4 regions of the Cellulosimicrobium sp. PMB13 genome follow, and region 1 is predicted to be linked to each of the others. Evidence: predicted binding sites of a transcription regulator. Region 1 holds the regulator's gene; each other region holds the start of a gene.
The links. The regulator HrcA, encoded in region 1, represses chaperone genes, less so after heat shock. The targets are predictions, from matches to a motif close to TTNGCACTCGNNNNNNNCGAGTGCNAA.

Region 1 (5,867 bases):
CACGCTCTGCCCCGCGCGCGGTCCGGAGTTGAAGATCAGGCGGAACTGCCCGTCCGCGAGCTCCCCCGCCACCTGGTCGGCGAGCGCGACGACGTCGCTCAGCAGCTCGGGGTCCGCCGCGGCGAGCTGCGCGATGTCCCCGTGGTGGTCGCGCGGGACGACGAGGACGTGCACGGGCGCCTGCGGGTCGATGTCCCGGAAGGCGACCGAGCGCTCGCTCGTCGCGACGACGTCCGCGGGGACCTCGCCCGCGACGATCCGGCAGAAGAGGCAGTCGGTGTCGGTGCTCGTCATGCGGCCGAGGCTAGTCCACGACCCCGGTCCTCGCCCGGGCCGTGCGGACCCGGGCGGCGCACTGCCGGACGCGCGGGCGTCAGGCGCGGTCGACACCCCACCGCCCGAGCCGCTGCGCGAGCAGGGCGATGGCCACCGGACCTGCCGTGGAGGTCCGCAGGACGTGCGGCCCCAGCCGGGCCGCGACGGCACCTGCGGCGGTGAGCGCGTCGAGCTCGCGGTCGGAGATCCCGCCCTCGGGCCCGACGACGACGAGGATCTCGGGTGCCGCGACGTCCGCCGAGGTCGCGTCGCTGGAGGGAGCCGGCAGGGGCACGTCGGCGAGCGCCGTCGTCGCCTCCTCGTGCAGCACGAGCACGATCCCGCCCGTGGCGACCACCTCCGCCGTGCGCGCCGCGAGACCGCGCGAGTCGATGGCCTCCGCGACGTGCGGCAGGCGGGCCCGGCGAGCCTGCTTCGTCGCGGTCCGCACGGTCGCGAGCCAGCGGGCGTGCGACCTCGCGGCGCGCTCCCCGCGCCACACCACGACCGAGCGCTCCGCCTGCCACGGGACGACGGCGTCGACGCCGACCTCGGTCGCCGCCTCGATCGCCATCTCGTCCCGGTCGCCCTTGGCGAGCGCCTGCACGAGCGTCACCACGACGTCCGGCGCGGGCTCGCGGTCCACCTCCTGGACGAGCAGCGTCACCGTGCCCGCGTCGGCGTCCTCGACGACGCAGCGCAGGCGCACGCCGTCGCCGTCGACGACGTCGACCCGCTCCCCGCGCGCCTTGCGCTGCACGACGCCCGCGTGGCGCCCTTCCGCGCCGTCGAGGACGTACCGGTCGCCGGGGGCGACGCGGTCGATGCCGGTCTCGGCGAGGAAGACGGGGGCGCTCACGGGCGCTGCTCGCTCACGCGCATCCCTCAGCGTCCGGAGAGCTTGTCGCGCAGGCGCGAGAAGACACCGGGGTGCGCGGCCGACAGACGCGGGTCGGGACGTTCCTCGCCCCGCAGCGTCGCGAGCGAGCGCAGGAGCTGCTCCTGCTCCTCGTCCAGCGCCGTCGGGACCTGGACCTCGATGTGCACGTTGAGGTCGCCGCGACCCGCGCCGTGCAGGTGCCCGACGCCCAGGTTCTTCAGGGTGACGATCTGGCCCGGCTGCGTGCCGGGTCGCAGGTCGATCTCCTGCGCGCCGTCGAGCGTCTCGAGCTCGAGCACGGTGCCGAGCGCGGCCGCCGTCATGGGGACCTGGAGCGTGCAGTGCAGGTCGTCGCCGCGACGCACGAACGTGTCGTGGTTGCGCTCGCGGATCTCGACGTACAGGTCGCCGGCCGGACCGCCGGCGGGGCCGACCTCGCCCTGCGACGTGAGCTTGATGCGCGTCCCGGTGTCGACGCCGGCGGGCACGTTGATGCTGATCGTGCGGCGGCTGCGGACGCGGCCCTCTCCCGAGCACTCCGCGCACGGCTCCGGGATCACGGTGCCGAAGCCCTGGCACGCGGCGCACGGGGCGCTCGTCATGACCTGACCGAGGAACGACCGCGCGACGCGCTGGACCGTGCCGCGGCCGTGGCACACGTCGCACGTGCGCGGCGAGGTGCCCGGGCGGCAGCACGAGCCGCCGCACGTGCCGCACACGACGGCGGTGTCGACCTGGAGCTCGCGCTTGGCACCGAACGTCGCTTCCGCGAGGTCGATGTCGAGGCGGACGAGCGCGTCCTGGCCGCGGCGCGCGCGCGGGATCGGGCCCTGCTGCGCCTGACCGCCACCGAAGAACGTCTCGAAGATGTCCTGGAAGCCGAAGCCCCCGCCCATCGGGCCACCGGCCCCGCCGCCGGGAGCGGTCGGGTCCACGCCGAGGTCGTACTGCTGGCGCTTCTCGGGGTTCGACAGCACCTCGTAGGCGCGCGCGACGTCCTTGAACCGGTCGCCCGACTCCTCCCCCGCGACGTCCGGGTGCAGCTCGCGGGCGAGCTTGCGGTAGGCCTTCTTGATCTGGTCCGGGCTGGCGTCGCGGGCCACGCCGAGGATCTCGTAGTAGTCGCTCACACGTCACTCTCTGCTGGTGCCGGGCGCCGGAGCCGTGCCCGGCAGGTTCGATGGTCGCCGACGGTCGTCGACCGGTCGTCGGTGGTCGTCGGTGGGCGGCCGGTCACGTGCCGAGCGCCCGCGACAGGTACCGGGCGACCGCGCGGACCGCGGCGATCGTCCCGGGATAGTCCATGCGCGTGGGACCGATGGAGCCGACCAGGGCGACCGTGTCCCCGTCGTTACCGTAGCCCGTCGTCACGACGGACGTCTCCACGAGCCCCTCGAGCCGGTTCTCGTGGCCGATCCGGATGTTGACGCCCGACTCGGCGGCCATCTCGGTGAGGAGACCGAGGAGCACGACCTGCTCCTCGAGGGCCTCGAGCACGGGGCGCAGCGCGTGCTCGAACCGCATGCCCGCACGCGCGAGGTTCGCCGTCCCGGCGAGGACGAGCCGCTCCTCGCTCTCCTCGGCGAGCGTCTGCGCGACGAGCTCGCCGACCGCCCGCACGAGCGGCGCGTCGTCGGGGTGGAAGGTCTCGGCGACCTCCGCGAGGCCCGGGATGAGGTCGGCGAGCCGCTTGCCGGCAGCGGCGGCGTTGAGCCGTGCGCGGGCCTCGGCGAGCGTGCCCTCGTCCGGGACGCTCGCGACCTCGAGCGTGCGCTGCTCGACGCGCCCGGTGTCGGTGATGATGACGACGAGCAGGCGGTCCTGCCCCACGGGGACGAGCTCGAGGTGCCGCAGCCCGGAGCGGCGCAGCGACGGGTACTGCACGACGGCGACCTGGCCAGTGAGCTGCGCGAGCAGACGCCCGGCGCGTGCGATGACGTCGTCGAGGTCGACGCCCTCGGACAGGAACGTCTCGATCGCGCGCTTCTCCGGCGCGGAGAGCGGCTTGACGCCCGAGAGCCGGTCGACGAAGAGCCGGTAGCCCTTGTCCGTCGGGATGCGGCCCGCCGACGTGTGCGGTTGCGCGATGTACCCGGCGTCCTCGAGGGCGGCCATGTCGTTGCGGATCGTGGCCGGCGACACGCCGAGACCGTGGCGCTCCGTGAGCACGCGCGACCCCACGGGCTCGCGCGTCAGGACGTAGTCCTCGACGATCGCCCGCAGGACCTCCAGCCGGCGTTCCTCGCTCACGTCCACCTCCTGCGCACCCACGTGCCTGCGTACCGCGCACCGCCGCCCGGTCCGGGCCCGGGACGTCGGCACTCTCGTCCGTCGAGTGCTAATCCTACGCGGCCGACGCGCGGGTCGGGGCGGCCTCCGCTCGACGCGAACGCAGGTCGACCAGACCGACGACCAGAGCGAGCGCCACGAGGCCGATGGTGACGAGCATCGCGCGCCCCGTCGCCCGGGCGGCGTCCGTCCCGGCGGCCAGGCCGCCGTAGTACACCGAGAGGATCACCGAGATGCCGACGGCGGACCCGATGCGCTGCCCGACCTGGATCATGCTGCCGGCCACACCTCCGCTCGCGACGGGGACCTCGGCGAGCGCGAGCGTCTGGTTGGGCGCGATGACCATGCCGCTGCCCGTCCCCGCGACAGCCAGGGCGCCCGCGAGCGCCCAACCGATCACGGCGGGCTCGTCACCGAGCGTGCGCACGAGGGTGTCCGCGGTGACCATGCCGGCCAGGACGAGCAGCAGCCCCAGCACGACCAGCCGACGGCCGAGCCGCGCGACTGCACGGCCGGCCAGCCACGCCGACACGCCCGAGGCCGCCGCGAACGGCATGCCGACCAGGCCCGCCTGCAGGGGCGTGTACCCGACCTCGTCCTGCAGGTAGAGCGTGACGACGAGGAAGATCCCCGTGAACCCGGCGAAGTACGCCATGCCGAGCAGCGCACCGTTGCGGAACGACGCGAGACCGAGCACGTCCGGGTCGAGCACCGCGGCGCCGGTGCGTCGCTGGTACCGGCGCTCCCACAGCAGCGCGACGACGCCCACCGCCGCGCCCAGGGCGAGCCACCACCAGCGCGACGGGTCGTCCCCGCGGCCCGTCGTCGTGACGAACGGCAGCATGACGGCGACCGTGACGACCGCCAGCAGGGCGAGCCCCACCGGGTCGAGCCGCCGGGGCCCGGGCCTCCGGGTGGGGGCGGGGACGAGCCGCCAGGCGAACGGCAGCAGCACGGCGATCACGGGGATGTTGACGAGGAAGATCCAGCGCCAGCCGTCGGCAGAGCCGGCGATCGCCAGGATCAGCCCGCCCAGCAGCGGGCCGATCGCCGTCGAGACGCCGATCGTCGCGCCGAACAGGCCGAACGCCCGCCCGCGCTCGGCGCCCGCGAAGAGCTGCTGGATCAGGCCCACGACCTGGGGGTTGAGCAGGCCCGCGCTCACCCCCTGGAGAAGCCGGGCGACGCCGAGCAGGTCGTCGGTCGGAGCGATCCCGGACGCGAGGCTGAACACCGCGAACCCGACCAGGCCGGCGATGAAGAGCCGACGTCGGCCGCCCGCGTCCCCGAGCCGGCCCGCCGGGACGAGGGCCAGGCCGAAGGCGAGCGTGTACCCGGCGACGATGAGCTGCAGCTGGCTCGGCCCGGCGTCGAGCGACTCCTCGATCGAGGGCAGCGCGACGTTGACGATCGACACGTCGAGCGTCGTGACGAACCCCACGGCCAGGCACACCGCCAGGACGCGCCAGCGCAGACGGTCGGGTTCCGGGGAGTCGGTCACCGGTCCGTCGTACCATCCGGCACCCCGGCCCGCGCGTCCGGGACCGGAGGGCGCGTGTCGTACCGCCAGGTCACGCTCCGGTCGAACCTAGGGTTGTCGTCGTGCCTGCAGACCGCTACGGATCCGACGTCCTCGGGGGCCCCGCCACCCCCCACCACCGCGCGCGCCGCGTCTCGCGCCCGCAGGCCGCCGAGCGCGGCCTCGTCGTCGAGGAGGTGCAGACGGGCTGGGTCGGCGCGGTCGTGCGCGTCGAGAAGTCCGGCGGCATGCACGTCGTCGTCCTCGAGGACCGGTCCGGCCGCACGCGGACGTTCCCGCTCGGCCCGGGCTTCTGGGTCGACGGCGAGCCCGTCGAGCTGACCGCGCCCGTGACGTCGCGGGCGCCCGCCGCCCCCGCACGGACCGCGTCGGGGTCGCGAGCGGTCGCCGGTCAGCGGGCCCGGGTCGCGCGCGGGAGCCGCATCTGGGTCGAGGGCAAGCACGACGCCGAGCTCGTCGAGAAGGTGTGGGGCGACGACCTGCGCGTCGAGGGCGTCGTCGTCGAGCTGCTCGACGGCGTCGACAACCTCGCCGACGCGCTCGCGGACTTCGGCCCGACGCCGCAGCAGCGGGTAGGCGTCCTCGTCGACCACCTCGTGCCGGGGAGCAAGGAGCAGCGGATCGCCGACGCGGCGCTGCGCACGGTCCCGGCGGGGACCGTGGTCGTCCTGGGTCACCCCTACGTCGACGTCTGGCAGGCGGTGCGGCCCGGACGGGTGGGGCTCGAGCGGTGGCCGGTGATCGAGCGCGGCACGGAGTGGAAGCGCGGCATCCTGCGCGAGCTCGGCTGGCCGGCGTCGTCCCAGGCCGACGTCGCGCGCGCGTGGCAGCGCATCCTCGGCA
Region 2 (5,867 bases), 890 kb from region 1:
GAACGGCGGGAGGACGAACGCCGTCGAGGCGTCGCGCGGGCCGCCGGTCACGTGCCGCGGGTACCCCTGGCTGCCGAACGCGTCCTCGACGGCGGCGCGCAGCCGGTCTGCGGCCCCGGACGTCTGCACGACACGCGTCCACGTCCCGACCGCGGCGCCGGTGTCGGTGCCGACATCGTCGACGGCACCACTCGCACCCTCGACGCCTGCACCGGCCCCGCCCGCACCGGCTGCGCCCGCCGCACCGGCTGCACCGGCCGTGCTCGCCGCGTCTGCCGGCTGCGGGACCCTGCCGACCCCCGCGCCGTACACCGTCGCGCGTCGCGGTCGTTCGGTCGCGGCGGCGGTCCGGTAGAAGTCGGACGCCGCCTCGAGCCCGGCGAGGAGAGGCCCGGCGGTGCCGAGCGTGAGCGACGTCGGCTCGACCTCCCAGTAGTCGCTCGACGCCGGTGGCAGCGCGTCGGCTCCGGCGACGAGCGACAGCGCGTGCGCGGTGGACGCGTCGACCAGGGGACGCAGGCGGGCGACGACGTCGGCCCGGTCGGACGCGGGGGCCTCGGCCACCACGACGGCCGCCGCCCACAGGACCCAGCCGGTGCCGTCGGACTGGAGCCCGCGGTCGTCGGGGACACCGGAGCCGTCCGGCAGGTACCGCGCGTGGAACGACCCGTCCTCCTCCTGCACCCGGGCCAGGAACCCGAGCACGTCGAGGGCGTCGTCGACGTGACCCGTGCGGGCGAGCGCCGCCGCGGTGAACGACGCGTCGCGCGGCCACACGTAGCGCCACTTGGGCGAGGGCGCGGCGAGCGACGCCCCGTTGTCGAGCACGAGGGCGCGCAGGTCGAGCAGCGCGTCCTCGCCGAGCTCCGCGTACGGCCCGCCGGTGCCGGGGACGGTGCCCGCGGCGAGCCAGGCGCGCGAGGAGGCTGCGGCGTCGTCGGCGGCGGACGCGTCGAGGAGCGCGGCGGCGTCGAGGGGAGCCCCCGCGACCTGCGCGAGGCGGCCGGCCTCGCCGTCGGCCGGGTCGACGCCTGCGGCGAGCGCGGCGGCGTCGAGACTCGCCGGGTCGAGGACGCGGCTCCCGTCGAGATAGGTCACGGCGGTCCCGGACGGCAGGCGCAGGAGCGCGCCGGAGGTGACCGCGACACCGTCCTGGTACAGCTCGATGTGCTCACCCTCCGGTTCGGCCGAAGGGGTCGCCGCGCTGAGCCCCAGGCTCGGGACCAGCACGAAGCCGGCCACCGCACCGAGGCGCCACGTCGCTGTTGCGCGGATCACACCGCGCATCCTAGGGGAGCACGGCCACGACATGGACCGGCGCCGACATTCCGCCGCGGGCGATACGGGGGAGAAGGGGCCGTCGCTGTCTTGCACTCGCAGGGTGCGAGTGCCAATAATGGCGTTAGCACTCTCCCTGTGAGAGTGACAGAAGTGACCAGCGCAGGCAGCCGTTCAGGCGGGTGCCGCGCAACAACACCAGGTCGACAGGTGAGGCCCGCCCCGGCGGCGTGACATGAACGCCGCCCGACGCGGGTCGTCCGTCGCGGGCGCCCGCCGACCGCCGAAAGCCACCAGCGGAGGATCATTCCCCATGGCAAAGATCATCGCCTTCAACGAGGAGGCCCGTCGCGGGATGGAGCGCGGGCTCAACGTCCTCGCCGACACCGTGAAGGTCACCCTCGGCCCCAAGGGCCGCAACGTCGTGCTCGACAAGAAGTGGGGCGCGCCGACGATCACGAACGACGGCGTCTCCATCGCCAAGGAGATCGAGCTCGAGGACCCGTACGAGAAGATCGGTGCGGAGCTCGTCAAGGAGGTCGCCAAGAAGACGGACGACGTCGCGGGTGACGGCACCACCACCGCGACCGTGCTCGCCCAGGCGCTCGTGCGCGAGGGTCTGCGCAACGTCGCCGCCGGCTCGAACCCGATCGCCCTCAAGCGCGGCATCGAGAAGGCCGTCGACGCGGTGACCGAGCAGCTGCTCAACGCCGCCAAGGAGATCGAGACCAAGGAGGAGATCGCCGCCACGGCCGCCATCTCCGCCGGCGACCCCGCGATCGGCGAGCTCATCGCCGAGGCCCTCGACAAGGTGGGCAAGGAGGGCGTCATCACGGTCGAGGAGTCGAACACGTTCGGCCTCGAGCTCGAGCTCACCGAGGGCATGCGCTTCGACAAGGGCTTCCTCGCGCGCTACTTCGAGACGGACCCCGAGCGCCAGGAGGCCGTGCTCGAGGACCCGTACGTCCTCATCGTCGAGTCCAAGATCTCGAACGTGAAGGACCTGCTCCCCGTCCTCGACCAGGTCATGAAGCAGGGGCGCTCGCTCCTCATCATCGCCGAGGACGTCGAGGGCGAGGCTCTCGCGACGCTGGTGCTCAACAAGATCCGTGGCACGTTCAAGTCCGTCGCCGTCAAGGCCCCGGGCTTCGGCGACCGCCGCAAGGCCATGCTCCAGGACATCGCGATCCTCACCGGCGGCCAGGTCATCACCGAGACGGTGGGCCTCAAGCTCGAGACCGCGACGCTGGACCTGCTCGGCCAGGCGCGCAAGGTCGTCGTCACCAAGGACGAGACCACGATCGTCGAGGGTGCCGGCGACGCCGACCTCATCGCGGGTCGCGTGAACCAGATCCGCTCCGAGATCGAGAAGTCGGACTCCGACTACGACCGCGAGAAGCTCCAGGAGCGCCTCGCGAAGCTCGCGGGCGGCGTGGCGGTCATCAAGGCCGGCGCGGCGACCGAGGTCGAGCTCAAGGAGCGCAAGCACCGCATCGAGGACGCCGTGCGCAACGCGAAGGCGGCCGTCGAGGAGGGCATCGTCGCCGGTGGTGGCGTCGCGCTCATCCAGGCCGGTGCCGTCGCGTTCGCGAAGCTCGAGCTCGAGGGTGACGAGGCGACCGGTGCCGCGATCGTGCGCGCCGCGATCGACGCCCCGCTCAAGCAGATCGCGATCAACGCCGGCCTCGAGGGCGGCGTCGTGGCGGAGAAGGTGCGCAACCTCCCGTCGGGCCACGGCCTCAACGCCGCGACCGGTGTCTACGAGGACCTCCTCGCCGCCGGCGTGAACGACCCGGTCAAGGTCACGCGCTCCGCGCTGCAGAACGCCGCCTCCATCGCGGCGCTCTTCCTCACGACCGAGGCCGTCGTCGCCGACAAGCCGGAGAAGTCCGCCCCCGCGGGCGACCCGACCGGTGGCATGGGCGGCATGGACTTCTGATCCACGCCTGACCCGCGTCCCGGCCTCGTCCGGGTCGCACAGCAGGACATCGAGGGCCGTCGGCCGGGTTCGCCCGGTCGGCGGCCTTCGTCGTGCCCGCACGCCCGCGGTGCGGTACACACGCGTATAACGCGGCGTATACACGTCGGACACATGCGACGGGCAGGATCACCGCCATGCACCTGACACCTGGTGACACCGAGAAGCTGCTGCTCGCCGTCGCGGGCATGGTCGCCCGCGACCGGCGCGAGCGCGGTGTGCTCCTCAACTATCCCGAGACGGTCGCGCTCCTCACCACGTGGGTGATCGAACGGGCTCGCGAGGGCGTGAGCGTCGCCGAGCTCATGGTCTCCGGCCGCGAGGTCCTGGGCCGTGACGAGGTCATGGAGGGGGTCGCCGAGATGCTCCCCGACGTGCAGGTCGAGGCGACGTTCCCCGACGGGCGCAAGCTCGTCACCATCCACCAGCCGATCGCCTGACGGCGACCCGCACGAGCAGCAGCGCAGGACGGAGCCGACGATGGCGGGTATCAGCACGAGCGGGCCGGGCGCGATCCGGCTCAAGCCGGGGGCGGAGGACATCCCCGTCGTCCTCAACGCGGACCGCACCGACGACGAGCGGCTCACGCTCGTCGTGACGAACACCGGCGACCGGCCCGTGCAGATCGGGTCGCACCTGCACCTGCCCGACGCCAACGCGGCGCTCGACCTCGACCGCGCCGCAGCGCACGGTTTCCGGCTCGACGTCCCGTCGGGCACGTCGCGCCGGTTCGAGCCGGGCGCGTCGGCCGAGGTCGAGGCCGTGGCGCTCCGGGGCCGACGTCGCGTGCCCGGCCTCCAGCGCGGCAAGCCCGACGGCGGCCGCCTCGACCCCACGACGACCACGGAGGACTGAGCGATGGTCGCGATCTCGCGCGAGCGCTACGTCGCGCTGTACGGGCCCACGAAGGGCGACCAGGTGCGCCTCGGCGACACCGACCTGTGGATCGAGGTCGAGGAGGACCGGACGTTCGGCGGGGAGGAGGTCGTCTTCGGTGGCGGCAAGTCGATCCGCGAGTCGATGGCGCAGGGCACGACGACCCGCGCCGAGGGTGCGCTCGACACCGTGATCACGAACGCCGTCGTGCTCGACTGGTGGGGGATCGTCAAGGCGGACGTCGGGATCCGCGACGGGCGGATCGTCGCGCTCGGCCGGGCCGGCAACCCCGACGTCGCGGACGGCGTGCACCCGGACCTGCACATCGGGCCGTCCACCGACGTCGTCTCGGGCGAGGGCAAGATCCTCACCGCGGGCGGGATCGACTCGCACGTGCACCTCATCTCGCCGTCGCAGATCCACGAGGCGCTCGCCACGGGCATCACGACCGTCGCGGGCGGCGGCACCGGCCCGAGCGAGGGCACGAAGGCCACGACCGTCACGCCGGGCGCGTGGCACCTCGAGGCGATCCACCGCTCGCTCGACCGCCTGCCCGTGAACGTGCTCCTGCTCGGCAAGGGCAACACCGTGAGCGCCGAGGGGCTGCGCGAGCAGGCGATGGCCGGCGCGGGCGGCTACAAGGTGCACGAGGACTGGGGCTCGACGCCCGCCGCCATCGACGCGGCGCTGCGCGCGGCGGAGGACTGGGGCCTGCAGGTCGCGCTGCACTCCGACTCGCTCAACGAGGCCGGGTACGTCGACTCGACGCTGCGCGCGATCGGCGGCCGGTCGATCCACGCGTTCCACGCCGAGGGCGCCGGGGGCGGGCACGCGCCCGACATCCTCACGGTCGCGAGCCACCCGAACGTCATCCCGGGCTCGACCAACCCCACGCTGCCGCACACCGTCAACACGGTCGCCGAGCACCTCGACATGCTCATGGTGTGCCACCACCTCAACCCCGCCGTCCCGGAGGACCTCGCGTTCGCCGAGTCGCGCATCCGCGGCACGACCATCGCCGCCGAGGACGTGCTGCACGACCTCGGCGCCATCTCCATCACGTCGTCCGACGCGCAGGCGATGGGCCGCATCGGCGAGGTCGTGACGCGCACGTGGCAGGTCGCGCACGTCATGAAGGCCCGGCGCGGCGCCGACCCGGGCGGCGGGCGCGGGCCCGCGCTGCCGGCCGACAACCTGCGCGCGCGCCGGTACGTCGCGAAGTACACGATCAACCCGGCGGTCGCGCACGGCATCGACGGCTACGTCGGCTCCGTCGAGCCCGGCAAGGCCGCGGACCTCGTGCTCTGGGAGCCCAAGTGGTTCGGCGTCCGGCCGAGCGTCGTCATGAAGGGCGGCGCGCTCGTGTGGGGCGCGCTCGGGGACCCCAACGCCTCGATCCCGTCGCCTCAGCCCGTGCTCATGCGCCCGGCGCTCGCGGACGCGATCGGCGCGGACGTGTCGATGTCGTTCGTCTCGCCCGCCGCGCTCGACGACGGCCTCGAGGAACGGCTCGGCCTCGCGCGCCAGCTCCTGCCCGTCGCCGACACGCGCGGCGTCGGGAAGGCGCAGATGAGGCTCAACGACTACCTGCCGCAGATCGACATCGACCCCGAGAGCTTCGCGATCGAGGTCGACGGCGAGCTCGTCGTCCCCGCGCCCGCCGAGCGGCTGCCCCTCGCGCAGCTCTACTCGCTGTTCTGAGCCGTGGACGAGATCACGCCGGAGGCGGCTTCCG
Region 3 (5,867 bases), 770 kb from region 1:
ACATCCGCCCCGGCGCGCGGGTCGTCGCCGTCGTCTTCCCCGAGGAGGTGTACGACGCCGACGACCGCCCCCTCCCCCTCGAACCGCACGACAAGACCGTCGACGCCGTCGCGACGCCCCTCGGCTGGCGCTGGCTCCCCTGAGCCCTCGCCATCGGTGCGCGCCGTCGGCTCGCGCTCGCGTCCCGGCCTTCGTGTCCTGGCGTTCGCGTTCTCAGGTCGCGTCCCTCGGGTCGGGTCCGCGGCGGGGTCGAGGTGTGCGCTCGGGCTGGCGCGCCGTCACCCTTGCCTGTCGGCTTGCGTTCCCGCGCGCGCTTCTACGCCCTTCGCACACACCTCGACCCCGCCGCTCGTCCTGCCCGTCACCGTCCGGCAGTTGTCGGTCGTGACCGGCACTGCGCGACGGTGCGGTGGCGGTCGATCGCGCACGTCGCCGTCCGACGGCGGGGCGAGGGCGGTCCTGCTCGCCGCGGCGTGGCGTCGCGAGGTAGTACCCCGGTCCCGCGAGGTCGTGCCGTGGTTGCCGAGGTAGAGCCGTGGTCGTCTGACCAGGGCTCTACCTCGCCGAACCAGAGCTCTACGTCGGCGACCAGGGCTCTATCTCGCGGTGAGCGCGCACCAGGGTGAGACGACGCCGGGAGGGGTGGGTGGGGGCGCCGCGTCGTGGTGGGTCTGGCGGGAGCCGCGAGGAACGAGCGGCGGATGGTAGACGCGGCGCCCCCGCCCACCCCGACACCCAGGGCGACCACGCGCCATCGGGCATAAGGACCGCGGTACTGCTTCGTGCTTCCGGCCCATCCCCGACCGAACGCTACGGGACGAGGATGAGCTCGTCCGTCCCGGCGTCGGCGACGGCCTCGACCGTGAAGGGCCACGCGAAGGTCTCGCCGCGGGCCCACGTGCCGAGCTGGTCGTCGTAGTGCTTCGACGCCGGGTGGCCGGACGTGCCGGTCACGGTGACCCAGGTGGAGCGGTCGAGGTCGTCGAGGTCGACGACCATGCGCATGGACGGCCCGGCGGTCACCTCGAACGAGCCTGACGCCGCGTCCCACGCCGTCGCGTTGACGATGGACGACCCGCCCGGCATGCCCACCGGGTCCGGGTTGACGTAGTCGCGGACGGGCGCCGGGATCGACTGGCCGCCGAGGACGGGGTGCTCGAGCTCGAGCTGGTGCAGCTTTCCCCAGGCCCAGTCGGTGGGGACCTTGCTCTGCTCGACGGTGAGGTCGAGGCGCGCGGAGATCAGGGCCTGGGTGAGCACCTCGTCGCGTGTCTCGACGACGCTCACGGTCTGCCGGTCGTCCCAGTACGGGTCGGTGGGGTTCTCGACGAGCCGCTGCACGACGGCGAGCCACCGGCTGCCGCCGCTCGGTCGTGCGGACTCGGGCAGCTCGTCCCAGAACGTCAGCTGGAGCAGGTTGCGCCACACGGCGGCGAAGTACGCCGCGGCGGCGGAGTCGGTGTCGGTGCGGTAGTCCCAGTCGGCGAGGAGCTCCTGGCCCTGGGCGGCGAAGTCGTCGTCGATGTCCTGGTCGAGCAGGATCGGGACGAGCGCCTCGGCGAACGGGCTGCGGTCGTCGACCTGGATGTCGTTCATGGTGTCGACGTCGATCGCCCGCCCGGCCGCGATCTCCTCCTCGAGGAGCTGGCGGATGCGCTGCGAGCGGTACCCGTAGTCCCAGTCCGTGGTGAGGAACGGTTCGAGGCCGGCGGGCAGCACGGCCTGGTTGGCGGCCACGACGAAGCCCTCGGCGGGGTCGACGACGCGCGGCATCTGGTCGCTCGGGACGTAGCCCTGCCAGTCGTAGCGCGCGTCGGAGCCGTCGCGGGGCCACGTGCCGTCGGACGGCACCGCGGAGTCCGGGACGACCTGCCGGACCGGGATCTTCCCGGGGGCCTGGTAGCCGATGTGTCCGTCCGTGGTGGCGAAGACGATGTTCTGCGCGGGCACCTCGAACAGCGCGGCGGCGGCCTGCATGTCCTCGGCGTCGGCGGCGAGGTTGAAGGCGAAGACCGCGTCGGCGGTGCGGCCGGGCTCGAGCGCGGTCCACTGGAGGGAGACGGCGTACTCGCCCAGCTGCGTGTCCGGCGCGGGGGTGTCCTCGGCCGACGCCGTCGCGGGGATGACGGTCGAGACGATCGGCCCGTGGACCGTCGAGCGGATCTCGAGCTCGACGTCGTCACCGCCCGCGACCTCGAGGGTCTCGGTGCGGATGTCGAGCGGCTCCCACGTGTCGCCGCGCAGGTACGTGTCGTCGCGCACCCGCTCGACGAAGAAGTCCGTGACGTCCGCGCCCATGTTGGTCAGGCCCCACGCGAGCTGGGCGTTGTGCCCGATGACGACGCCGGGGAACCCGGCGAACGAGAAGCCTGCGACGTCGAACGCGCAGTCCGGGCCGACCGTCGTGCAGTGCAGTCCCACCTGGGCCCAGATGCCGGGGGCGGAGAGGCCGAGGTGCGGGTCGTTCGCGAGGATCGGCTGTCCGCTGGCCGTGTGCTCGCCGGACACGACCCACGAGTTCGAGCCGGTGCCCTCGCCGCGCCCGATGAGCACGGGGACGGCGGCGAGGGCGCGGTCCGCCGACGCGACCGCGGCCTGCAGCCCGTCGGACGAGTACGTCTGCGCGACCTCCGGCGAGAGCTCGGCGGAGACGCGCTGCGGGTTCTCGAGCTCGCCCGGCTGGAGGATGGGTGCGTTGACGTCCGACGGGTACGCCGGGAAGAGCTCGGCGACGCGCGCCGGGTCCTGGAGCGTGCCGTACGCGAGCGCCCGGTCGAGCTCGTCGTCGTAGTTGCCGCGCAGGTCCCACGCCATGGCCTTGAGCCACGCGAGCGAGTCGATCGGGTCCCACGGCGCGGGGTCCGCGACGTCGACCTGCAGGCCGAGCACCGTGTACTCGAGGGCGATCTCGCTCGGGCTGCGGTTCTCGAGGTAGGCGTTGACGCCCTCGGCGTAGGCCTGGAGGTAGGCCTTCGTCTCCGGGGCGATGAGGTCCCACTCCTGCTCGGCCACCTCGCGCCAGCCGAACGTCCGCGTGACCTTGTCGGCAGCGAGAGCGTCCGGGTTGTCGCCGACGAGCTCGGTGAGGCGTCCGGACGTGACGTGCCGGCGGTAGTCCATCTCGAAGAAGCGGTCCTGCGCCTGGACGTAGCCCTGGGCACGGAAGAGGTCCTCGGGCGTGTCGGCGTAGATCTGCGGGACGCCCTGCGCGTCGCGCAGCACCGTCACCTCGGCCTCGAGCCCGCTGAGCGAGATCTCGCCACCGGTCTGCGGCAGCGGACGGCGGACGGTCGTGACGACGAGCACGGTCACCGCCACGAGCACGACGACGAGCACGGCAGCGACCGCGATGAGCACACGTCGGCCGGTCCGCCGGGCCGGGCGCGTGCCGGTCACGGTCTCAGGGTCGTCACCGGCAGGCTTCTCGACGGGTTCGTGCGCAGACACGGTGCGAGACTACCCCGGCCGGGGTCCGCGCCCGCCCGCGTATGATTGGCACTCGGAAGAATCGAGTGCCAGCGAGTGTTGACCTGGCGGCAGAGGCCTGGCCCCGTCGGGTCGCCGTCACGTGAACGAGGAGAACCCGTGCCCACCTACGCGTACACCTGCACCGCCTGCGGTCACGCCTTCGACATCCACCAGTCCTTCACGGACGAGGCCCTCACGGTCTGCCCGGAGTGCTCCGGTCGCCTGCGCAAGGTGTTCTCGCCCGTCGGCGTGACCTTCAAGGGGTCGGGGTTCTACCGGACCGACTCGCGCTCGGGCGGGAAGTCCACCTCGGCGTCCACGAGCGCGAAGAGCTCGTCGAACGGCAGCGCGAGCAGCCCGAGCACGTCCGGGTCCTCCTCGAACGGTTCCTCGGCGGGCTCCTCCTCGGCCTCGTCCTCGTCGAGCTCTGCCGCGAGCACGCCCGCCTCCTGACTCCCGCGACCGCCGCGCGGCAACCCGCCGCGCACGGTCGACCACAGGCGCGCACCACGAGGGCCCCGGCATCTGCCCGGGGAATCGTCACCGCCGTCGTCCACAAGGGCGACGGCGGTCGTGCGCGGGTCCTCGCTAGCGTCGCGGCCATGTCCTGGACCCCTCGCCCAGCTCCCGTGCCCGACGACGCCCGGGCCAGTGCCCGTGCGGTGCGCCGTCGGGCGGGGGTCCTGTGGTGGCGCCTGCGGTTCGTCGTGGCCGCGGTGTGCTGCGGCCTCGCCGCGACCGCGACCGTCTCGGCCCTGCGCCCCGAACCTCCGCCGACCGTCCCCGTCGTCGTGACCGCGCGCGAGGTCTCCGCCGGTGACGAGCTCGCCGCGGCGGACGTCCGGGTCGTCGAGGTGCCCGCCGGCCTCGCCCCCGAGGCGTTGCGGTCGCCCGACGAGGCCGTCGGCCGGTCCGCGTCCGTCCGCATCGCGCCGGGGACCGCTCTCCAGGAGTCGCTCGTCGCGGCGGGCGACCTCGTCTCCGCCGCACCGCCGGGAACCGTCGTGGCACCCGTGCGGCTCGACCCCGGGGTCAGCGGGCTGCTCGCGGCGGGCGACCGGGTGGACCTGCTCGTCGCGTCCCCCGCCACCGGCCTCACGGGGGTGGCCGGCGAGCCGGCGGCGGCCGACGGCGCAGACCCCTACCTCGCGCGCGGCGCGGTCGTCGTGCCCGGCCGGCCGGACGAGTCGGCCTCGGGTGGACTGCTCGGCTCCCCCGCCACGACCGGCGAGCAGACCACGCTCGTCGCCGTGCTCCCCGAGGAGGCGGAGCGGCTCGCCGCCGTGGCGGGCTGGGGCCAGGTGACGGCGGTCCTCGTCCCCTGACCCGCACCCGGCCGTGGCCGGCACCCGTCCGTGGGCCCGGAACCGCTGTTGCCGTCCGTGCGTGGCGTTGGGAGGATCTGCCCTGCACCAGATGCACTGACGTGGCGCCGCCGCCACGCGGACCACAGACGTGAAGGGGATCTACCGGATGAGTGTGCTCAACGGGTTCAAGGAGTTCGTGCTGCGCGGGAACGCGATCGACCTCGCGGTCGGCGTGGTCATCGGCGCCGCGTTCACCTCGATCGTCACCGCGATCGTCGACGGCCTGATCAGCCCGCTCATCGCGATGATCTTCGGCAAGCCGGACATCTCGAACATGTGGGAGATCGGCCCGATCAACGAGGCGACGATCAACATGGGCCTGATCCTCAACGCGATCCTGCAGTTCCTCCTCGTCGCCGTCGCGATCTACTTCGTCATCGTGCTGCCGATGAACCACCTCGCCGCACGCCGCAAGCAGGACGTCGAGCCCGAACCGGAGGCCCCGGCGGAGGACGTCCGCGTCCTTCAGGAGATCCGCGACCTGCTCGCCGCGCAGGCCGGTGCAGCAGGCCACGGACCGGGCGCGTCCGGCGCAGGGCCGGCCGGCGGTACCCTCGGCGGTCCCACCGACCGGCTCTGACGACCAGGACGGAGCGCCCCGGTCAGTGCTTCCCGTAGTGCGGAGGCACGTCCCGCAGCAGGCGGTCGTCGTTCTGCCCGTTCCCGCCGCCGTCGCTCGTCGCGGGATCTCCCCAGCCGCCCGGGCGCTCGTCGTCGCTCACGCCAGGGACCGCCGTCGTCTCCGTGCCGCGGCGCACCGCACGGCGCGGACGCCGCGTGACGGGACGTGACGGCGTCGGCTCCGGGGCGGTGTCGTCGTGCCGGGCGGAAGTCACGGGACCATCGTCGCACCACGCCGGACCGCCCGACCAACGCGTCAGGGCCACAGGTCATCCCCGTGACGCGTCACCCTGACACCGTCGCGGCGGCTGCGCGGTGAGAGACCTCAGAGGTCGTCGTCGCCGTGGTCGGCGTCGTCGTCGAGCACCGGCACGACGACGATCCGGTCACCGCCGCCCGTCTGGGCCACGC
Region 4 (5,867 bases), 1.5 Mb from region 1:
CATGCCGTAGCGCGCCGAGCGCCACTTGTTCTCCTGCGCGAACCACGGGGGGAGCGTGGGCAGCTCGCGGCCCTCGTCGAGCAGCGTCGAGAAGTGCTCGACGAGGCAGTGGGTCAGGGCGGCGAGGGCGAGGAGCTCCGTGACGTTCGTCGTGCCGTCGCAGATGCGGGTCTCCAGCGTGCCGAACCGGGGCGCCGGGCGCAGGTCCCAGCGGATCTCGCTGAAGTCGTCGATCACCCCGGTGTGCAGCATGTCGGCGACGTAGCCCTCCAGGTCGGGCCACGCCTCGAACTGGAAGGGCAGGCCCGCGGTAGGCAGCTGCTGGAACATCAGCGCGCGGTTCGACGCGTACCCCGTGTCCTTGCCGCCCCAGAAGGGGGAGCTCGCCGAGAGCGACTGCAGGTGCGCGAAGCACGTGAGCATCGCGCGCTGGATCGGCAGAACCTTGGCGCGGTCCTCGATGCCGACGTGCACGTGCACGCCGTAGATCAGCATCTGCCGTCCCCACCACTGGGTGCGGTCGATGAGCGTGGTGTACCGCTGCTTGTCGGTGACCTTCTGCTGCGCCCAGCGCGCAAACGGGTGCGTGCCCGCGCACATGAGCTCGACGCGCAACGGGTCGGTGACCGCGCGGATCTCCTCGATCGAGCGCTCGAGGTCCCTGCCCGCCTCGCCGACCGTCCGGTGCACCCCGCTGACGACCTCGACGGTGTTGAGCAGGAGCTCCTGCTTGATCGACGGGTGCTCGCCGCCGCCCGCCGGGCGGACGGCGTCGAGCACGGTCCGCGCGACCTGCCGCAGGTCGCCGGAGTCGGCGTCGACGAGCGCGAGCTCCCACTCGAGACCGACGGTGGAGCGCTCGGAGCGCGCGAAGGGGATCTCCACGGCGTCAGCCCTCCCGCCCGGTGGCGGTGACCCGGTCGAGAGGCTCGACGACGAGCACGCGCTGCTGCCCCCCGACGCGTGTCAGGACCACCGTGGCCTCGGCGTCTCCGGTGAGCGCGAGCTGCTTGCGCAGCTGCTCGGGCGTGACGGCCGTCCCGCGCTTCTTGATCGTGAGCCGCCCGACGCCGCGCTCGCGCAGGTACGCGCGCAGCCGCTTGAGGCCGAACGGCATGGTGTCGAGCACCCGGTACCCGCGCGCGAGCCCGGCCGCGAGACCGTTCTCGCCCACCGGGGCGGGGGAGTCCGTCGTGACGTACGCGATGGTCCGGTCGAGGAGCCGGCCCCCGAGCTCGGCCGCGGCGTGCCCGACGAGACCGGCCCGGATCACCGCGCCGTCGGGCTCGTACAGGTAGTGCCCGACGTCGCCGGCGTCGGGCACGACGTCCTCGTCGCCCGGGCGGTGCGCGAGCGAGCGGGCGACGGTGTGCTCGGTCCCGTCCGGGTCCGTGCGGGTCGTGAGGACGAGCGCGGCCCGGCCCGGCCCGGCAGGAGCGAGCGGGCCGAACCACAGGGCGGCCTCGACGACGTCGCCGTCGACGGACACCCACTCGGTCTCCGCGTCGGCCGGGAGCCCGTTGTGCGAGATCCCGGGCCCCACCTTGATGCCCACGGCCGGGACCCGGTCGCGCAGCGCCCACACGGCGTCGAGCGGCGGGGCGTAGGCGCGCGGGTCGAACACGCGCGACCCGGAGCGGGTGCGCCGCGCGGGGTCGGCGTAGACCCCCTCGACGCCCTCGGCCGCGAGATCGAGCGCGAGACCGTCGCCGTGGCGCACCTCCGCCTCGGGGAAGTGCCGGAGGTTCACGGTCGCGAGGGCGGCGGTGAGCTCGTCGACGTCGGTCGCGAGCACGTGCAGGCCGGTCCCGGCGAACGCGAGCGAGTCCGCGCCGATGCCGCACGTGAGGTCGGCGACCTTCGTGACACCGGCCTCGAGGTAGCGCTGCGCGTGCCGGGCCGCGACGACCAGGCGGGTCGCCTGCTCCAGGCCGGCCTGGGTGAACAGCATGCCGTCGGCGAACGACCCGAACTTGGCGCGTGCGGCGGCCCGCAGGCGCGACTGCGTGAGCGCCGCCGCCGCGAGGTCGGGGTCCACGCCCTTCGCGCGCAGCCCCGCCGACAGCACGAGCGCCTGGTGCTCGTCGTAGGGCGGCAGCGCGCCGAGCAGGGCCCAGCCCTCGGGGCTGAGCAGCTTCGACAGCGCGGCGGCATCCATGCGTCGATCCTTCCACGGACGTGCGCCCGCGTGCGCCCCGGCCCGGTGAGGTGTCGAACGCCGAGGGCCGTGGTCCACGTCGCGCCGCCCTGCGCGAACACGCTGGCACTCGCCTTGACCGAGTGCTAACCGCGACCTAGATTGGGCAGCGGGTCGGCGCCGTCTGCGACGGTGGCCACCCCACGAGCGACCCGGCTGCCGGCACCCGCGACGACGGCCAGCCACGGTGCGCTCGACCCAACCGTCAGCAGTTCTCACAGCGAAAGGGGAGGTCCGACGTGTCGGTCCCCATCAAGCCGCTCGAGGACCGGATCGTCGTGAAGGCCCTCGAGGCCGAGACCACGACCGCATCCGGCCTGGTCATCCCGGACACCGCCAAGGAGAAGCCCCAGGAGGGCGAGGTCCTGGCCGTCGGTCCGGGCCGTGTCGACGACAACGGCAACCGCGTCCCCCTGGACGTGACCGTCGGCGACAAGGTCATCTACAGCAAGTACGGCGGCACCGAGGTCAAGTACGGCGGCGAGGACTACCTCGTCCTGTCCGCGCGCGACATCCTCGCCGTCGTGGTCGGCTGACCCAGCCGGCACCGTACGCCACAGGGCCCCGCGACCGTCCCGGTCGCGGGGCCCTGTCGTCGCCGCGGACGGGTCGCCCCACCCGTCGCGGCGGTGCCGGCGCCCGTGCTGAGCGTCCGCGCCGGCCGGTCCTTCGCGCTGCTGCGGGTCGTCGTCGACCCGCAGCAGCCATGTCCTGGTCGGGCCGTCAGCCCGTCTTGCGCCCGGAGCCCGCGAGGATCGCCGCGCGCTCGTCCTCGCTCAGCCCGCCCCACACGCCGTACGGCTCGCGCACGCGCAGCGACTGCTCGCGGCACTGCATCATCACCGGGCACGAGTGGCAGATCGCCTTCGCGGCCTCTGCGCGTCGTCGTCGCGTCGAGCCACGCTCGCCCTCGGGGTGGAAGAACAACGTGTCGTCCTGATCGCGGCACGAACCCTGGTACTGCCATTCCCAGAGTTCCATCACCGGTCCGGGGAGCCTCGAGATCTCTGCCATGGCGAACAACCTACAAGCGTTGCAGAAGTTGTTCAAGTCCCTGTGTGGATCACGTGAACCCGCAGGTCGTAGCGCGGTCGAGTTTCGGCTCGGACCGGCATCGCGCCAGCCGCCGGGGAAGTGCGTCTGAGCGCGGTGGCGAGGGACGACGACGGCGCGATGCGGGAGGCCCCCTGGCGCGTTCGCCATCAGGGTGAACAAGTGCTGCACAGCGTGCGGCGCGAACCAGGTCACGGTGTGGTCGAGGTCGGGCGGGCGAGTGGCGGGACGTGGGCGTGATCGGCAGAATCGCTCCATGACCTCCGTGCGGTCCGCCCCCGACCCCGAGGGAGCCCGACCGACCATGCCTCACAGTCCCGGTCTCGCCGTCGCCGTCGTCGCCCGACGACTCGGCGTCGCGCCCGCGACCCTGCGCACCTGGGACCGCCGCTACGGCCTGGGACCCTCGGAGCACCGCGCCGGCTCGCACCGCCGCTACACCGACGACGACGTCGCCCGCCTGTTCATCATGCGGCGCCTGACGCTGGAGGGGGTGGCCCCCGCGGACGCCGCGCGGAACGCGCTCACGGCTGACGGCGACGAGCTCGCCGCCCACCGGGGGACGAACGCGACCCTCGAGCCCGCGGACGCGGTCGTCGACGCGGAGGACCTGGTCGACGACGAGCCGGCCGACGACGAGGAGCCCGTCGGGACGGTCCCCCACGGCGGGGCGGCACGGCCGTTCCTGCGCGCCGTCCCGGGAGGCGAGAAGCGCGGCCCGTCCGCTCCCCGGATCGGCGGGCTGCGCGACGCGCGTCCCGTGACCGTCTCCGACGTGGTCGACGCGGCCATCGCCTACGACCAGCGCACGTGCGACCGCCTTCTGCGGATCCCGGCCGGCGTCGACCCCGCCGAGTGGTGGTCCGACCTCGTCGAGCCGGCGCTCGACCGTCTCGCCGAGCGCACGGTCCTCGCGACGTCCGGCGAGGTGCCCGAGGTCGTGCTCGCCAACGCCACGCTGGGTGCGCTCCGCGAGTACACCCAGGCACGGGAGGACGCGATCGTCGCGGCGGGCGGCCCGCCGCGCAATCACCCCAGCCGCATGCGCCGCATCGTGCTGGTGTTCGCCGCACCCGACGAGCCGCTGCCCCTCGCCGCGCACGCCCTCGCGGCCGCGCTCGGCGCGCACGGCGCGATGGCCCGGATCGTCACCGGCCCGGCGAACGTGCACCGCACGCTCGAGCTCGTGACGATGGTCCGTCCCGCAGCCGTCGCGATGGTGACCACGCAGGCCCGGCCGGACCTCGGGATCGTGCACGCCACCTTCGAGGCCAACCCCGGTCTCCCGGTGTTCGTCGGCCTGCCCAGCGACGACGTCGCCGCCGACCTCCCGCTCGCCCCCACGGTGCACCGGGTGCGCAGCTTCCCGGGGCTGCTCCACGAGCTCCTCGCCGTCGTGCGCTGACCGGCACGGCGCCCCGTCCGGGGCGCCGCCGGGCACGTCGCCGTCAGGGAGCGACGGGTCGCGCACGGGAATAACGGGCGGCCTCGCGGCGTAGAATCCGGGTGTGACCGCCTCGCCCGCTCCCGGTTCCACGCCCGCCCCCTCGCCCGCGCCCGGGCACGACCCGTTCGGCTTCCTCGGCCTCACGTACGACGACGTGCTGCTGCAGCCCGGGTACTCGGACCTGGCGCCGTCGGAGATCGACACGACGACCCGCCTCACGCGCGAGATCTCGATCCGCGTCCCGCTGATCTCGGCGGCCATGGACACCGTCACGGAGTCGCGCATGGCGATCGCCATGGCGCGCCAGGGCGGCATCGGGGTGCTGCACCGCAACCTGTCCATCGAGGACCAGGCGTACCAGGTGGACCTCGTGAAGCGGACGCAGACGGGCATCATCTCCAACCCCGTGACGATCGGGCCCGACGCGACGCTCGAGGAGCTCGACCGGACCGCGGGGGAGTACCGCATCTCCGGCTTCCCGGTCCTCGACGCGCAGCAGCGCCTCGTCGGCATGGTCACCAACCGGGACCTGCGCTTCACGCCCGTCGCCGAGTGGGCGACGACGAAGGTCGACGAGGTCATGACGCGGCAGCCCCTCATCACCGGCCCGTCGGGCATCTCGCGCGAGGACGCGACAGCGCTGCTGCGCAAGCACAAGATCGAGCGCCTGCCGCTCGTCGACGCGGACGGGCACCTCACCGGCCTCATCACGGTCAAGGACTTCGTGAAGTCGGAGCAGTTCCCGAACGCGTCGAAGGACGGCCAGGGCCGCCTCCTCGTCGGCGCGGCGATCGGCTACTTCGGCGACGCGTGGCAGCGCGCGACCACCCTCATCGAGGCCGGCGTCGACGTGCTCGTCGCCGACACGGCGCACGGCAACGTCCGCATGCTCATCGACATGGTGCGCCGCCTCAAGACGGACCCCGCGACGCGCGACGTCCAGGTCATCGGCGGCAACGTCGCGACGCGCGAGGGCGCCCAGGCGTTCGTCGACGCCGGCGCGGACGCCGTCAAGGTGGGCGTCGGGCCGGGCTCGATCTGCACCACGCGCATCGTCACGGGCGTCGGTGTCCCGCAGGTCACGGCCGTCTACGAGGCGTCCCTCGCGGCCCGTCCCGCAGGCGTGCCCGTCATCGCCGACGGCGGCATGCGCCACTCGGGCGAGATCGG

Region 2: a site for HrcA is predicted at 1,403-1,429, ahead of groL (chaperonin GroEL). Genes of this name have one in related genera too.
Region 3: a site for HrcA is predicted at 3,493-3,519, ahead of V5D56_RS19460 (FmdB family zinc ribbon protein). Genes of this name have one in related genera too.
Region 4: a site for HrcA is predicted at 2,261-2,287, ahead of groES (co-chaperone GroES). Genes of this name have one in related genera too.

What each region holds. Positions count from the first base shown of each region.
Region 1 is NZ_CP145910.1:3,604,211-3,610,077, forward strand. It holds gene V5D56_RS16235 (HIT domain-containing protein) at 1-294, opposite strand, end outside; gene V5D56_RS16240 (16S rRNA (uracil(1498)-N(3))-methyltransferase) at 374-1,174, opposite strand; gene dnaJ (molecular chaperone DnaJ) at 1,201-2,325, opposite strand; gene hrcA (heat-inducible transcriptional repressor HrcA) at 2,429-3,445, opposite strand; gene V5D56_RS16255 (MFS transporter) at 3,540-4,985, opposite strand; gene V5D56_RS16260 (DUF3097 domain-containing protein) at 5,087-5,867, shown strand, end outside.
Region 2 is NZ_CP145910.1:4,489,982-4,495,848, reverse strand. It holds gene V5D56_RS19975 (glycoside hydrolase family 15) at 1-1,278, opposite strand, end outside; gene groL (chaperonin GroEL) at 1,592-3,217, shown strand; gene V5D56_RS19965 (urease subunit gamma) at 3,394-3,696, shown strand; gene ureB (urease subunit beta) at 3,737-4,111, shown strand; gene V5D56_RS19955 (urease subunit alpha) at 4,115-5,833, shown strand; gene V5D56_RS19950 (urease accessory protein UreF) at 5,837-5,867, shown strand, end outside.
Region 3 is NZ_CP145910.1:4,375,393-4,381,259, forward strand. It holds gene V5D56_RS19450 (5-formyltetrahydrofolate cyclo-ligase) at 1-143, shown strand, start outside; gene V5D56_RS19455 (penicillin acylase family protein) at 811-3,357, opposite strand; gene V5D56_RS19460 (FmdB family zinc ribbon protein) at 3,586-3,921, shown strand; gene V5D56_RS19465 (SAF domain-containing protein) at 4,071-4,793, shown strand; gene mscL (large conductance mechanosensitive channel protein MscL) at 4,942-5,415, shown strand; gene V5D56_RS19475 (hypothetical protein) at 5,438-5,671, opposite strand; gene V5D56_RS19480 (hypothetical protein) at 5,782-5,867, opposite strand, start outside.
Region 4 is NZ_CP145910.1:2,119,537-2,125,403, forward strand. It holds gene V5D56_RS09690 (glutamate--cysteine ligase) at 1-885, opposite strand, end outside; gene V5D56_RS09695 (THUMP-like domain-containing protein) at 890-2,158, opposite strand; gene groES (co-chaperone GroES) at 2,437-2,733, shown strand; gene V5D56_RS09705 (WhiB family transcriptional regulator) at 2,921-3,211, opposite strand; gene V5D56_RS09710 (MerR family transcriptional regulator) at 3,507-4,655, shown strand; gene guaB (IMP dehydrogenase) at 4,759-5,867, shown strand, end outside.